DNA from 2 places in the Rugamonas sp. GW822-FHT03B10 genome. Region 2 is predicted to be linked to the other one. Evidence: predicted binding sites of a transcription regulator. Region 2 holds the regulator's gene; the other holds the start of a gene.

Region 1 (6,982 bases), on a different contig from region 2:
CTGCCATGGGCCATGCTGTGGCCGGACACCAGCTACCCGCTGCTGCCCAACCCCGTGTTCCTGCAAGGCCTGCGCCATCCGTCGCCGCTGTACCAGATGCTGATCGACGGCATCCTCGTGTTCGTCATCCTGTGGCTGTACGCGCGCAAGGCGCGGCCGCGGCTGGCCGTGGGCGCCATGTACACGCTGCTGTATGGCTGCGCGCGCTTCTTCACCGAGTATTTCCGCACGCCGGACTGGGAGGTGAACTGGGGCGGCATCCCCATCACGTCGGGCCAGATGCTGTCGCTGCCGATGATCGTCGGCGCCTTGATCCTGCTGGCGTGGTCCTACAAGCGCAATGTGGTGATGGGCGTGCCGCCCGCCACCAAGCCGGCCTGACCTGCCAAAAGGACAAAAGGGTCAGCCCCTGGGGTCCGACCCTGTGGTGAGGCCCTAGCGCAGCGCCTTCCACAGCATGTACGCGGCCAGGCAATACAGCACCACCGCGAACATTTTCTTCAGCGACTGTACCGGCAGCCGGTGCGCCGTGCGCGCGCCGACCGGCGCCAGCAGCACGCTGGACGTCACGATCACCCCCAGCGCGGGCAGGTAGATGAAGCCCAGCGAATACTGCGGCAGTCCCGCCACATTCCAGCCGAAATAAATATTCGACAGCGTGCCCGCCAGCGCAATGGGAAAACCCAGCGCGGCGCTGGTGGCCACGGCGTTGTGGATCTTCACGTTGCACCAGCTCATGAACGGCACCGAGATGAAGCCGCCGCCCGCGCCCAGCAGGCCGGCCAGCACGCCGATCACGCCGCCGGCCGCGAACATGCCCGCCCTGCCCGGCAACTCGCGGCCGGCCGCCGGCTTCCGGTTCAACAGCATCTGCGTGGCCGAGAACGAAATGAAAACGGCGAACACCAGCGCCAGCGTGGGCGACGGCAACTGCTTGCCTATCCACGGCCCCACCCACGACCCGACCAGGATGCCAGGTGCCAGCAGTGCCGCGATCGGCCAGCGCACGGCCCCGTGCAAGTGGTGCGCGCGCACCGACGATAACGATGTAAACAGTATGGTGCCCAATGAGGTGGCGATCGCCATGTGCACGATCACCTCGGGCGGGAAGCCCTTGGCGCTGAAGATCATGGTGATGAACGGCACCAGGATCATGCCGCCGCCGATGCCCAGCAGGCCGGCGCAAAAGCCGCCGAAGGCGCCCATGGCCAGCAAGGCCGCGATCAGGGTCCAGTCCATCAGGCGTCCTTGTCCAGCAGCTTGACGATGGTGTTCCACTGGCCCTTGGTGACGGGCGTGATGGACAGCCGGCTACCCTTCTGCAGCAGCACCATGTCCTCCAGCGCGGCGATGGTGCGCAGTTCGGCCAGCGGCAGCAAGCGCGTCTTCCTCGTCGCGCGCACGTCGATGGAGATCCAGCGCGGCTGCTCCGGCGTGGCCTTGGGATCGTGGTATTTGCTGTGCGCGTCGAACTGGGTGGCGTCCGGATACGGCGTGCCCACCACCTCGGCCAGGCCGGCGATGCCGGGCTGCGGGCAGCTCGAATGGTAGAACAGCACACCGTCGCCGGGGCGCATGGCGTCGCGCATGAAGTTGCGCGCCTGGTAGTTGCGTACGCCGAACCATGCCACCGTGTGCGCGGGCGCGGCCAGCACGTCGTCGATACTGACTTCGTCCGGTTCGGATTTCATCAACCAGTATTGCATGGGCACCGCCTCTCAAAACATACGGACGTAAAAAAGCGGCTGCGCATTCATCATGCTCGCAACCGCTCTTTTGGAATGAAGCCCCGCCTGTGCCGTTATGCCGGCATCCCGAACCTGATGGTTCAAGGTGGTCACAGTTAGTTCAATTTCGGGTTCGTCGGACTAGCGACGCTCACGCCCACCAAACAAAATCCCGCGACCGATGCACATAAATGGTTCAAGGAATATATGGCATTCGCGAACACTGCAGGGTGACACGGAGTTTACTCTCTCAGCCCGTTTTGGGGAAGGCGTTTCGCGCACTAAAACAGGGTTTCTTGTGGCGTCAGCGCGTTATCGAGCACCTGATTCATGGCCGCGATCTTCTGCTGCACTTCCAGTATAGACAAGTCCGACAACGGTCCCTGCGGCGCCTTCACGGACAGGAATTCGGCCGCCACGGCCAGCGCCGCCATCACGGCGATGCGGTCGTTGCCCTTGACTTTGCCGGCGTCGCGGATCGCGCACATCTTCTTGTCGAGGAAGGCGGCCGCCTCGCGCAGCGCGCGCTCCTCGTCCGCCTTGCACATCAGGCGGTAGGGCTGGCCCATGATGGTGACGTCCAGCTGCTTCATTGATTCTGCTCCTGGTCAGGCAAGGCGCCGTCGGCTTCCGCATCCGCTTCGCCGTCGAGCGCGGGGATCTGTTCGAGCAGGGCCGAGACGCGGCTGTGCGCCTCGCTCAGGCGCTTCTGATAACCGATGTTTTCCACCACCAGCGCGGCGTTTGCCTGACGCAACTGGGCGTTCTCGCGGCGCAAGGCCGCGGTCATCTCGGCCAACTGGTCGATCTTGTCGGAAAGTTCTTGGAATTCTGAAATCATCCCGTCACTATAGGATGGCTTGCGAAGGCGCGTCAACCGCTACACGGCAGAGAACACGCATATTTTTGAGGCAAGACAGGAATGGCACAGGCACGGACGCGCGGGCCGCGTCAAGGGGCGACGGCGGCCTGCGCGCGCTTGCGCCAGGCGCCGGGGCCGACGCCATGGTGGCGCTTGAAGGCGCGGTTGAAGGCGGCCTCGGACTGGTAGCCCACCGTTTCGGCGACGCTGCCGGTCGCCTGCTTGCCCTGGTCCAGCAGCCGCGCCGCCTGCGCCATGCGCAACTGGGCCAGCACGTCGGCCGGGGTGGCGCCGGCCGTCTGCCTGAACAGGCGCGCGAACGTGGCGCGCGACACATGGCACAGGGCCGCCAGTTGCGCCAGATCCCACGGCCTCTCCGGCTGCGCCAACATGGCGTGCAGGGCCGCCTGCAGCCGGCGCTCGGCCAGCAGCGCGAACAGGCCGGGGACCGTCAGCGCCTGGTCCATCCAGGCCCGGATCAGCAGCGCGAACAGGGCCGACGCCAGCTGACCGACGATCGCGCCCGAACCGGCGCGCGGCATTTCCGCCTCCGACTGCAGCATCGCCATCAGGCTGCGCAGGCTGGCCGCGTCGGGCCGGTCGGCGGTGCGCACAACCAGCAGCGGCGGCAAGGCGGCCAGCAGGCCACGGCCGCCGCCCGCTTCCGCATCGAAGTGGAATTCGCCGCACAGGATGTCGGCGGCGGGGCCGTCGCCGCCGTTGCGCACCTCGCGCAGCAGATGCTCGCCGGGCAGCACGTGCAGCGGCGACGCGGCGCCCGCCTCCCCCAGCGACAGGCGGTGCGCGCCGCCGTGCGGAAATACCACAATGTCGCCGGCCTGCAACGGCACGCCGTTTGCGGCGGCGCAATCGAGCGCCGCGCTGCCGCGCACGATCAGGTGGTAAGGCGCGATGCCCGGTCCGGCGGCCGGGTGGTCCAGCACCCACGGCGCGCCGAAATGGCAGCGCACGTCCAGGGCGGTACGCAGGGGATAGACGGCGAGCAGGCGGCTGAGAGCATCCATGGCGGTGACGAGGACGGTGACGGTTGAGACGAATGAGCAAATTCTAGCGCATTTCGAGCATTAAAAATCTCACGGACGACGCCTACACTGCTCTCCATGGCATCGACATCGCATGCCAACTCTCTTAACCACTGAAAGGAATCACCATGGACCGTCTGTTCACCCAACCCGCCGCCAACGCCACCGGCGCTGCCGCCCAACTGTTTACCGCCATCAAAGGCGCGATCGGCAAGGTGCCCAACGCCTATCTGGCGCTGGGCAACAACAGCCCGGTGGCGCTGGAGGCGGCGTTGAACCTCGACGGCGCGCTGCGCAAAAGCACCCTCAGCGCCAAGGAAGTCGAAGTGATCAAGCTGGCCGTCAGCCAGCAAGCGGGTTGCGACTATTGCGTGGCCGCGCACACGCTGATGGGCGGCAAGGCCGGCCTGAGCCCGGCGACCATGCGCGCCGTGCGCAGCGGCGATGCCAGCGGCGAAGCGCGGCTCGATGCGCTGGCGGCCTTCGTCCACACCCTGGTCGGCACCAGCGGCACGGTGCCGGCGGCGGCGGTGGAGGCTGTCAAGGCGGCCGGCGTGACGGACGCGCAGATCGCCGACACCACGCTGGCGATCGCCGCCATCACGCTGACCAACCTGTTCAACCGCGTCAACGACACCACGGTCGACTTCCCCGCCGTCGCCTGACGCGCGCCGTGACGTGATCCCTCCCCCGGCCGCCGCCCTCGCGCAGGCGGCCGGGCAATGGCCGGCGCCCGCCGAGGCCAACAGTTTGACAAGTATGTCTTGAAATACCCCCCCACCGTCCCTATAATTGGCACTCGTTAGCAAGGAGTGCTAACAACGATTTTCGCTGTTTCATCGACTGAAGCAGTCTTTGTGATTCTTTTGGCAACAACCCATTGATAGGAGTTTTGTATGAACCTTCGCCCCTTGAACGATCGCGTCATCGTCAAACGCCTGGACCAGGAAACCAAAACGGCATCCGGCCTGATCATCCCTGATGCGGCTGCTGAAAAACCTGACCAAGGCGAAGTGCTGGCCGTCGGCAATGGCAAGATTCTCGATGACGGCAAAGTGCGTCCGCTGGACGTCAAAGTCGGCGACCGCGTCCTGTTCGGCAAATACGCCGGCCAGACCGTCAAGATCGACGGCCAGGAACTGATGGTCATGCGCGAAGAAGACATCATGGCGATCGTCACCAAGTAATTGGTCACCGCCTTAACAAATTCCACGAAATTCAGGAGAAAACAACATGGCAGCTAAAGAAGTAATCTTCGGCGACGCAGCGCGCGCCAAAATGGTCGAAGGCGTCAACGTCCTGGCCAACGCAGTCAAAGTCACCCTGGGCCCGAAAGGCCGCAACGTGGTGCTGGAGCGCTCGTTCGGCGCCCCCACCGTCACCAAGGACGGCGTGTCCGTTGCCAAGGAAGTCGAACTGAAAGACAAGCTGCAGAACATGGGCGCGCAGATGGTCAAGGAAGTTGCTTCCCGCACCAGCGACAACGCCGGCGACGGCACCACCACCGCCACCGTGCTGGCCCAGGCCATCGTGCGCGAAGGCATGAAGTTCGTGGCCGCCGGCATGAACCCGATGGACCTGAAGCGCGGCATCGACAAGGCCGTGGCCGCCACCGTCGAGCAGATCGCCGCCATCGCCCGTCCATGCACCACCACCAAGGAAATCGCCCAGGTCGGTTCGATCTCGGCCAACTCCGATTCCTCGATCGGCGAGCGCATCGCTGAAGCGATGGAAAAAGTGGGCAAGGAAGGCGTCATCACCGTGGAAGACGGCAAGTCGCTGAACGACGAGCTGGACATCGTGGAAGGTATGCAGTTCGACCGCGGCTACCTGTCGCCGTACTTCATCAACAACCAGGAAAAGCAAGTCGCCATCCTGGAGAACCCGTTCGTTCTGCTGTGCGACAAGAAGATCTCCAACATCCGCGACCTGCTGCCGGTACTGGAACAAGTCGCTAAAGCCGGCCGTCCGCTGCTGATCATCGCCGAAGACATCGAAGGCGAAGCGCTGGCGACCCTGGTGGTCAACAACATCCGCGGCATCCTGAAGACCTGCGCCGTGAAAGCGCCTGGCTTCGGCGACCGTCGCAAAGCCATGCTGGAAGACATCGCCATCCTGACCGGCGGCCAGGTGGTGGCTGAGGAAGTCGGCCTGACGCTGGAAAAAATCTCGCTGGCCGAACTGGGCCAGGCCAAGCGCATCGAAGTGGGCAAGGAAAACACCATCGTCATCGACGGCGCTGGCGAAGCTGCCGGCATCGAAGGCCGCGTCAAGCAGATCCGCGTGCAGATCGAAGAAGCGACCTCGGACTACGACCGTGAGAAGCTGCAAGAGCGCGTGGCCAAGCTGGCCGGCGGCGTTGCCGTGATCAAGGTTGGCGCTGCCACCGAAGTCGAGATGAAAGAGAAGAAAGCCCGCGTGGAAGACGCCCTGCACGCCACCCGCGCTGCCGTGGAAGAAGGCATCGTGCCAGGCGGCGGCGTGGCCCTGCTGCGTGCCCGCGCTGCGCTGAACGTGAAAGGCGACAACGCCGACCAGGACGCCGGCATCAAGATCGTGCTGCGCGCCATGGAAGAGCCACTGCGCATGATCGTGCAGAACGCCGGTGAAGAAGCATCGGTGGTCGTCGCGGCCGTGCTGGCTGGCAAAGGCAACTACGGCTACAACGCCGCCAACGGCACCTATGGCGACATGGTCGAAATGGGCGTGCTGGACCCAGCCAAAGTGACCCGCTCGGCACTGCAGAACGCCGCGTCGATCGCCGGCCTGATGCTGACCACCGACTGCATGGTCGCTGAAGTAGCCGAAGACAAGCCAGCCGGCGGCATGGGTGGCATGGGCGGCATGGGCGGCATGGGCGGCATGGACGGCATGATGTAATCGCCGGCTCCCGGCACGCCGGGAGCACCGCAGCCCGCTGCAAAAAAGGCCAGCTTCTCCGGAAGCTGGCCTTTTCTTTTGCCCGCCCGCAAATTGCGGACGTGACATAAATTTCAAATGTGTTACGTCCCCAATTTCCGGCCTGAGCCGGCACGTTGCCCACGGACGGGCTTTGCTTTAGTATGGCCGCTTTCCACCGACACGTCCCCCGCTCCCCGTCCATGGCATCGTCCCCCCCGAATCCCCGCCGTACCGCCATCGTCGCCGCCCTCGTGGGGGGACTGTCGGGTGGCATCGGCACCACCTACGCCGTGTTCTCGGCCTCGACGGGCGCGTCATCGGCGATCGACATGCAGGCCAAGGCCTCCGCGACGGTGCCCGCCGCCGTCGCCAGCCAGCCGGCCACCGCGCCGTCCAGCGCACCGGGCGCCTCGTCCGCACCCGCCGCGCCCGCCCACGCCAGCCGTAGC
Region 2 (6,982 bases):
TCCGGGCGCGCTGGAGCAGATCATCAGCAATCTGATCAGCAATTCCATCGTCCACGGCTTCGACGGCAAGGGCGGCGAGATCGTGATCGACGGGTGCCAGCGGGGCGACAAGGTGGAACTCGAATACTGCGACAACGGGGTCGGCATCGCGCCCGAGCTGCAGCACAAGGTGTTCGAGCCGTTCTATACGACGCGGCTGGGGCAGGGCGGTTCCGGCCTGGGCATGTTCATCGTCCACAACCTGGCGCATGGCACGCTCAAGGGCGAGATCCGCATCCGCAGCGCCGTGGGGGCCGGCGTGGCCGTCACGCTGACGCTGCCGGCCGTGGCGCCGGCCTGAGCGCTCCAGCAAAAAAACCGGGGTCAGGTCATGAAGCGAAGCAACTTGCTTCGCTTCATGACCTGACCCCGGTTTTGTTCTCCGTCCAGACAAAAAAAAGCCCGCTCATCAGAGCGGGCTAAATCCAATTCTTCTTAGGGAGTTGGAGGAGACAGGTGCAGTATGCTGCGGCGCGGCATATAAAGCAAATTTATCTTTCCAATATCCACTATTCTAAAAACGTATATCTGATGGTCGTATGCGCATCAGATGCACGTCACCAGCACGTTGCTGATGGGCTTGTCGTGCATGACGCCGGTGCCGTTGGCCACGGTGCAGGTCTGGCCGACCGGCTGGGTCAGCACGGTCACGCCGTAGGCGCTGCCGTCGTACACGTCGCCGAGCTGGAAGCCGACGTTGACCGTGGGGTCGGTGCCGGGCGTGACGGGGCCGACCGTGGCGCCGCCGCCGTTGATCAGCACCAGGCCGGTGCCGGTGCTCTTGAGGCCGACGACGCTGCCGCTCAGCAGGTAGCTGTTCTGGGTGCACTGCACGGTCACCACGATGGAGCTGGTGTGGCCGGCCGAACCGCTGCCGTTGAACACCTGGCAGCTCATGTGGTCGGGCGGGGTCTGCTGCACCACGTTGTAATCATCGCCGTAGGCGGCGCGGCGCGCGAAGGTGAAGGTGGTGGCGCCGGCCGGCACGGCCAGGGTGTCGGTGCCGTTGGCCAGCACCAGGCCGGAATTGGTCAGCGGGCCGGCCGGGCTGATCACGCCGGCCACGTCGAACATGGCCTTGCCGCCGCAGCCAGCCAGCACCAGGGCCAGGGCCAGCGCCGCAGTGGCGCGCAGGGTCGATACTTTCATGGGGTTCTCCAAATAGTTATTTGCTGCAGCTGACGGACAGCAATTGGTCGCTCTTGGCCGCAGGCATCACGCCGGCCGCGCTGTCGACCACGCACTTGACGGTGGGATTGCCATTGTCGTCGGTCGGCTGGGCCAGCACGGTCACGCCATAGTTGCTGCCGTTCGGCACTTCCGTGGTGAACACGAAGCTGACGTCGGCGCCCGCCGTGGCCGGTGCGGACACCGGCACGGTCTGGCTGCCGTTGGCAAGCACCAGGCCCTTGCCGACCAGGCCGTGCACGGTGCCGCCCAGCGGGTAGGTGGTGGTGTGGCAGGTCACGATGGCCTGGCGCACGGTGTAGATGTTGGCCTTGCCCTTGTTGTACTGGATGGCGGTGTCGCAGGTGGCCAGCGCGGGATCCGGTTGCTGCTTGATCTCGATGTCGAACGAGGCGTCGTTGGCCACGAGGTCGGGGAAGACGAAGGAGGCGTAGTTGTCCGACGTGACGGTGACCGTCGATGCGCCGTTCATCAGCACCAGGCCCGGTTTGTTCAGGCCCACGATGGTGCCGCCCAGTTGCAGGCTGCCGGAGCCGCCGCCGCAGCCGGCCAGGGTGGCGCCGCACAGCACGGCCAGGCCGGCACGCAGATACAAACTTTTCATAAACACACTCTCCAAATCGAATAGGGGCCGGGGCGGCATGCGCATCGCAGTGCGCATACTACACGCGCGGGCCATATTTTAGTGCATTTGGTAACAGCGGCGGGCAAACCCTTGTAACAGCCTGTGTCCGGTCCGGCCGGCCGCCGGCCGGTGCGCGTCACCGCACGCGCGTGCGCTCGCACACGGACCGCTTGCCCCGCACCTGGCAGGTGTTGCGCACGGCGCCGTGCAGGTCGTGCACCTGGACCTCCCAGCTATCGGGGCCGCGCCGCTCCATGGTCATGAAGCCGAAACCGTCTATCCACGCGCTGAGCTGCTCGATGACGGCGCCCGGCGCCGGGCTGGTGCCGGGCGGCAGCGGGTCGGGGATAGGCACGATGTCCTCGGCCGTGCCGGAGAAGCCGGAGATGAACTGGCCCGGATGGCCGCTGCTGAAGCTGACCTGCTGCCACAGGTGCACGTGGCCCGACAGCATCAGCTCCACGTTGTCGGGCAGCAGGCGCGGATTGATGCCGCCGAAGCTCTGGATCAGGCCCGCGTCGCCCAGTAGCAGGCGGCGCTTGCCGCCATCCTTCAAGTCCGCGCCGATGCCCAGCAGCGGATGGTGCTCCACGACCATCGTGTGGCGGGCGCGGCGCGCCAGCGCCTCCAGCTTGCGGTAGCCGTCCTGGTAATGGGCCAGGCCCGCGTCGCCCGGTCTGAAGCCGCGCCACGTGGTGCTGGCCGTGTCGAACACCAGCAGCTGGCTGTCCCAGCCCAGCGGCACGGCGTAGGGATCGCTGTAGTCGCCCTGGTCGTCGTTGGCCGCCGCGTCGCAATCGCGGCCCGGCAGCAGCGGGCGCGGATCGAGGAAGCGCCACCAGCCCTGGCCGGCCCGCAGGCAGCTTTCGTGGTTGCCGCGCGCCACCACCCACGGCGCCGCCTGCAGCAGCGCGGCGCCGGGCTGGAACAGGTCGGCCCGCCAGGCATCCCAGCCATAGCCCCACGGGCTGCCGGCGCAGCCTTGGTCGCCGGCCGGGCACGGGTTCTCGCGGTAGTGGAAGTCGCCCACGTGGATCACCAGGTCGGGCCGCCACGCGGCGGCGGCGGCGGCCACGGTCGCGAACGGATAGTGGGCCATGTCGTTGCAGGCCTGGAAGCTGTCCTCCTTCTTGAGCAGGCGGCAGCCGGTGTCGCCCAGCACCACGATGCGGCGCGGGTCGGCGCGCGGCAGCGGCAGCGGCCGGCCCAGCACGCTGGCGCTGGCCAGCCCGGCCGGCAGCGCCGCCTCGCACACGCGCACGTCGAACACGGACGGCTTGGACAATGCCGGCGGCGACGCGGTGGGACGCTGGGCGACGGTGGCCGGCGCGGCGCGCAGCGCCATCGGGCGGGCCGCGCCGTCGAGCACGATGGCGGGGCAGGCCGGCGCCTGCGTGAGCACGCGCGCGATGGCCGCGCCATCCTCGCCCAGCACGACGTACGATGTGAACGGCGCGCCGTCGCCCGTGGGCGGTACGGCGGCGCAGGCGGCCAGCAGCAGCGGGGCGGCCAGCGCGGCCAGACGGCGGAATAGGGTGGACGGCACGGCAACTCCTGAGTGATGGTGGCGCAAATTTACCACGCCTGCCCGGCGCGGCGATTGGTGCGACAATACGGCCTTCCTCATCATCACTGTCGCGCCATGCCCGTCATCCGCCCGCAAGCCCTGCTGTTCGACCTCGACGACACCCTGTGGCCGATCGCGCCCGTGATCGCGCAGGCCGAGCTGGTGCTGCACGCCTGGCTGGACGAGCACGCGCCGGCCGTGGCCCGGCAATTCTCGATCGCCGAGCTGCGCGAGCGCCGCATGGCCCTGCTGGCGCGGCGCCCGGAACTGATCGTCGATCTGGCCCAGCTGCGCCGGGTGGGGCTGGAGGAAGCGTTCGCGCTGGCCGGCGCCGACGTGCGCCACATCGACGGCGCCATCCGCACCTTCCTCGGCGCCCGCAACGCCGTCACGCCCTACGACGACGTGCTGCCGGCGCTGGCCCGCCTGCGCGCGCGCTGGCGGCTGGGCACCATCACCAACGGCAACGCGGACCTGCAGGCGATCGGCCTGGCCCATCATTTCGAGGCCACGCTGGCCGCGCCGCAGTTCGGCCGCGCCAAGCCCGACCCGTCCATTTTCCTGGCCGGCTGCGCGGCGCTGGGCGTGGCGCCCGAGGCGGCCGTCTACGTGGGCGATGACCTCAAACTCGACGTGATCGGCGCCCAGCAGGCCGGGATGCGGGCCGTGTGGCTCAACCGTGGCGGCAGCCGCGCGCACGAGGAACTGGGCGTGGCGCCCGACGCCATCTGCGCCACGCTGGACGAATTGGAAACGTGGCTGCTTGACCAACTTGCCGCCGAATGATGGCGCAAGCACGCCGCGAGCGTGCATAATAAGCGGGTGACCCAGCTTGTGGCCGGCCCGCGCCGGCATAGAGAAATATGCAACTCGATACCCGCGCCCAAACCCTGCTCAAAGCCCTGATCGAGCGTTACATCGCCGATGGCCAGCCGGTCGGTTCGCGAGCGCTGTCCAAGATCTCCGGCCTCGACCTGTCGCCGGCCACCATCCGCAACATCATGGCCGACCTGGAGGAGCTCGGGTACGTGGCCAGCCCCCACACCTCGGCCGGACGCGTGCCCACGCCGCGCGGCTACCGCATCTTCGTCGACACGCTGCTGACCGTGCAGCAGCTCGACGAGCACGCCGTGGAGGCGCGCATGCGCCTGCAGGCGCCGCAGCCGCAGAAGATGATCACCAACGCGGCCCAGATGCTGTCGTCGCTGTCGCAGTTCGCCGGCGTGGTGCTGAGCCCGCGGCGCGAATCGGTGTTCCAGCAGATCGAATTCCTGCGCCTGTCGGAAAAGCGCATCCTGCTGGTGATCGTCGGCCCCACGGGCGACGTGCAGAACCGGCTGCTGCTGACGGACGTGGACTACACGCCGGCCCAGCTGACCCAGTCGGCCAACTACATCAACCAGAACTACGGCGGGCTGGCGTTCGACGAGGTGCACCACCGGCTGCAGGGCGAGCTGCGCCAGCTGCGCGACGACATGGGCCGGCTGATGCAGGCGGCCGTGGAGGCGGGCAGCGAAGCGATGGCCGACGATTCGGACGACATGGTGATCGCCGGCGAGCGCAACCTGCTGTCGGTGAGCGACCTGTCGTCGAACATGACGTCGCTGCGCCAGATGTTCGACATGTTCGAGCAGAAGACGGGGCTGATGCAATTGCTCGACGTGTCGAGCAAGGCCAGCGGCGTGCAGATCTACATCGGCGGCGAATCGAACCTGGTGCCGATGGACGAGATGAGCGTGGTGACGGCGCCGTACATGGCCAACGGCAAGATCGTCGGCACGCTCGGTGTGATCGGCCCCACCCGCATGGCCTACGAGCGCGTGATTCCGATCGTGGACATCACGGCCAAGCTGCTGTCGAACGCGCTCAGCCACCATTGAAGAATAGGACAGGGCGCTAAAACGTCGTTCCCGCGCAGGCGGGAACCCATACCGAGCGTCTGAGCACGCGACCTATGGATTCCCGCGTGCGCGGGAATGACGATGGGGGTGGGTCCGAGTTCCCGTTAGTGCTTGTGCGGGCAGGCCGTCTTGACGCAGTTGCCGTAGATGGCCAGCGCGTGCTCGGCGATCTTGAAGCCGCGCTCCTCGGCGATCTTCTGCTGGCGCTGCTCGATCTCGTCGTCGAAGAACTCTTCCACCCGGCCGCAGTCCAGGCATACGAGGTGGTCGTGGTGCGAACCTTCGTTCAGCTCGAAAATGGCCTTGCCCGTCTCGAAATGGTTGCGGTTGAGCAGACCGGCCTGCTCGAACTGCGTCAGCACGCGGTAGACGGTGGCCAGGCCCACATCCATGTTGTCAGCCAGTAATATTTTATAGACATCTTCGGCCGTCAGATGGCGTACCGGGCTGCTTTGAAAAATATCCAGGATCTTAAGGCGGGGCAGGGTGGCTTTCAGGCCGCTGGCCTTGAGGTCGGTAGGATTGTTACTCATGTTTGTTACTCGGATGTGGGTCATGTGCTTTATGATATAGCGTTTTGGCACTTCCGCTCAATTCAATTGAGGACACTTATGCGCGTCACCCAGGCTTTATCGCAGTCTTTGTTGCACCGAATTTCACGCCGCGCGCCCCTGCTGGCGGCCGCCGTTTGCGTCGCGCTGGCCACCTCCGGCTGCGCCACCCGCAGCGCGCTGGGCGAAAAACTGAGCGATGCCAAGCACGAGAGCGCCCCCGTGGCGGCCGATGGCGCGCAGACCACCACCATCACCAAGTTCCAGAAGTTCATGTGGTTCTTCTCGCCGTACCGCCCCGACATCCAGCAGGGTAACTTTGTCTCGGAAGAAATGTTGGCGCAATTGAAAATCGGCATGACGCGCGAGCAGGTGCGCTTCATCTTCGGCACCTCGCTGGCGGCCGACATCTTCCACGCCGACCGCTGGGACTACCCGTTCCGCCTGGCCAAGGGCAACGGCGAGATCACCACCAGCCGCGTGACCGTGTTCTTCAAGGATGGCAAGGTCGACCACTATGAGGGCGGCCATCTGCCGACCGAGAAGGAATACATCGCCCGCATCGCCGGCCCGGCCCCCGTCATCAAAGAAGACCCGCCGGCCACCAAGCAGTAATTGAACCGTTTTCACTGACAGAGCACAGAGCATGAATCCATTGAATATCGCCATCGCCGGCGCCGGCGGCCGCATGGGCCACATCCTGATCGAAACCATCCTGCAAACGCCGGACGCCCGCCTGGCCGGCGCGCTCGACCGCGCCGGTTCGCCCGGCCTGGGCGGCGACGCGGCCGCCTTCCTGGGCCAGACCAGCGGCGTGGCGATCGAATCGGACCTGGCCAAGGGCCTGGCCGGCGCCCAGTTCCTGATCGACTTCACCCGCCCGGAAGGCACGCTGGCCCACCTGGCCTACTGCGCCGAGCATGGCATCAAGATGATCATCGGCACCACCGGCTTCGACGAGGCCGGCAAGGCCGCCATCGCCGCCGCCGCCAAGAAGACCGCCATCGTGTTCGCGCCCAACATGAGCGTGGGCGTGAACGTCACGCTCAAGCTGCTGCAGCAGGCCGCCAAGGCGCTGGCCGTCGGCTACGACATCGAAGTGATCGAGGCG

What was found. Region 2 encodes HrcA, which represses chaperone genes, less so after heat shock. Its sites were predicted from a motif close to TTAGCACTCNNNNNNNNNGAGTGCTAA; they were not measured.
Region 1: groES (co-chaperone GroES) is a predicted target of HrcA. The motif match lies at 4,425-4,451, and genes of this name have one in related genera.

The regions. Positions count from the first base shown of each region.
Region 1 covers NZ_JBXANP010000002.1:473,160-480,141, reverse strand. The annotation lists gene lgt (prolipoprotein diacylglyceryl transferase) at 1-381, shown strand, start outside; gene AC1RQG_RS05240 (sulfite exporter TauE/SafE family protein) at 436-1,239, opposite strand; gene AC1RQG_RS05235 (EVE domain-containing protein) at 1,239-1,706, opposite strand; RNA gene ssrS (6S RNA) at 1,783-1,962, opposite strand; gene AC1RQG_RS05225 (cell division protein ZapA) at 2,009-2,320, opposite strand; gene AC1RQG_RS05220 (hypothetical protein) at 2,317-2,568, opposite strand; gene AC1RQG_RS05215 (AraC family transcriptional regulator) at 2,679-3,614, opposite strand; gene AC1RQG_RS05210 (carboxymuconolactone decarboxylase family protein) at 3,761-4,297, shown strand; gene groES (co-chaperone GroES) at 4,529-4,819, shown strand; gene groL (chaperonin GroEL) at 4,866-6,512, shown strand; gene AC1RQG_RS05195 (hypothetical protein) at 6,734-6,982, shown strand, end outside.
Region 2 covers NZ_JBXANP010000007.1:119,910-126,891, forward strand. The annotation lists gene AC1RQG_RS13640 (ATP-binding protein) at 1-340, shown strand, start outside; gene AC1RQG_RS13645 (hypothetical protein) at 586-1,188, opposite strand; gene AC1RQG_RS13650 (hypothetical protein) at 1,205-1,831, opposite strand; gene AC1RQG_RS13655 (metallophosphoesterase family protein) at 1,989-3,398, opposite strand; gene AC1RQG_RS13660 (HAD family hydrolase) at 3,495-4,205, shown strand; gene hrcA (heat-inducible transcriptional repressor HrcA) at 4,283-5,299, shown strand; gene fur (ferric iron uptake transcriptional regulator) at 5,425-5,853, opposite strand; gene AC1RQG_RS13675 (outer membrane protein assembly factor BamE) at 5,965-6,486, shown strand; gene dapB (4-hydroxy-tetrahydrodipicolinate reductase) at 6,518-6,982, shown strand, end outside.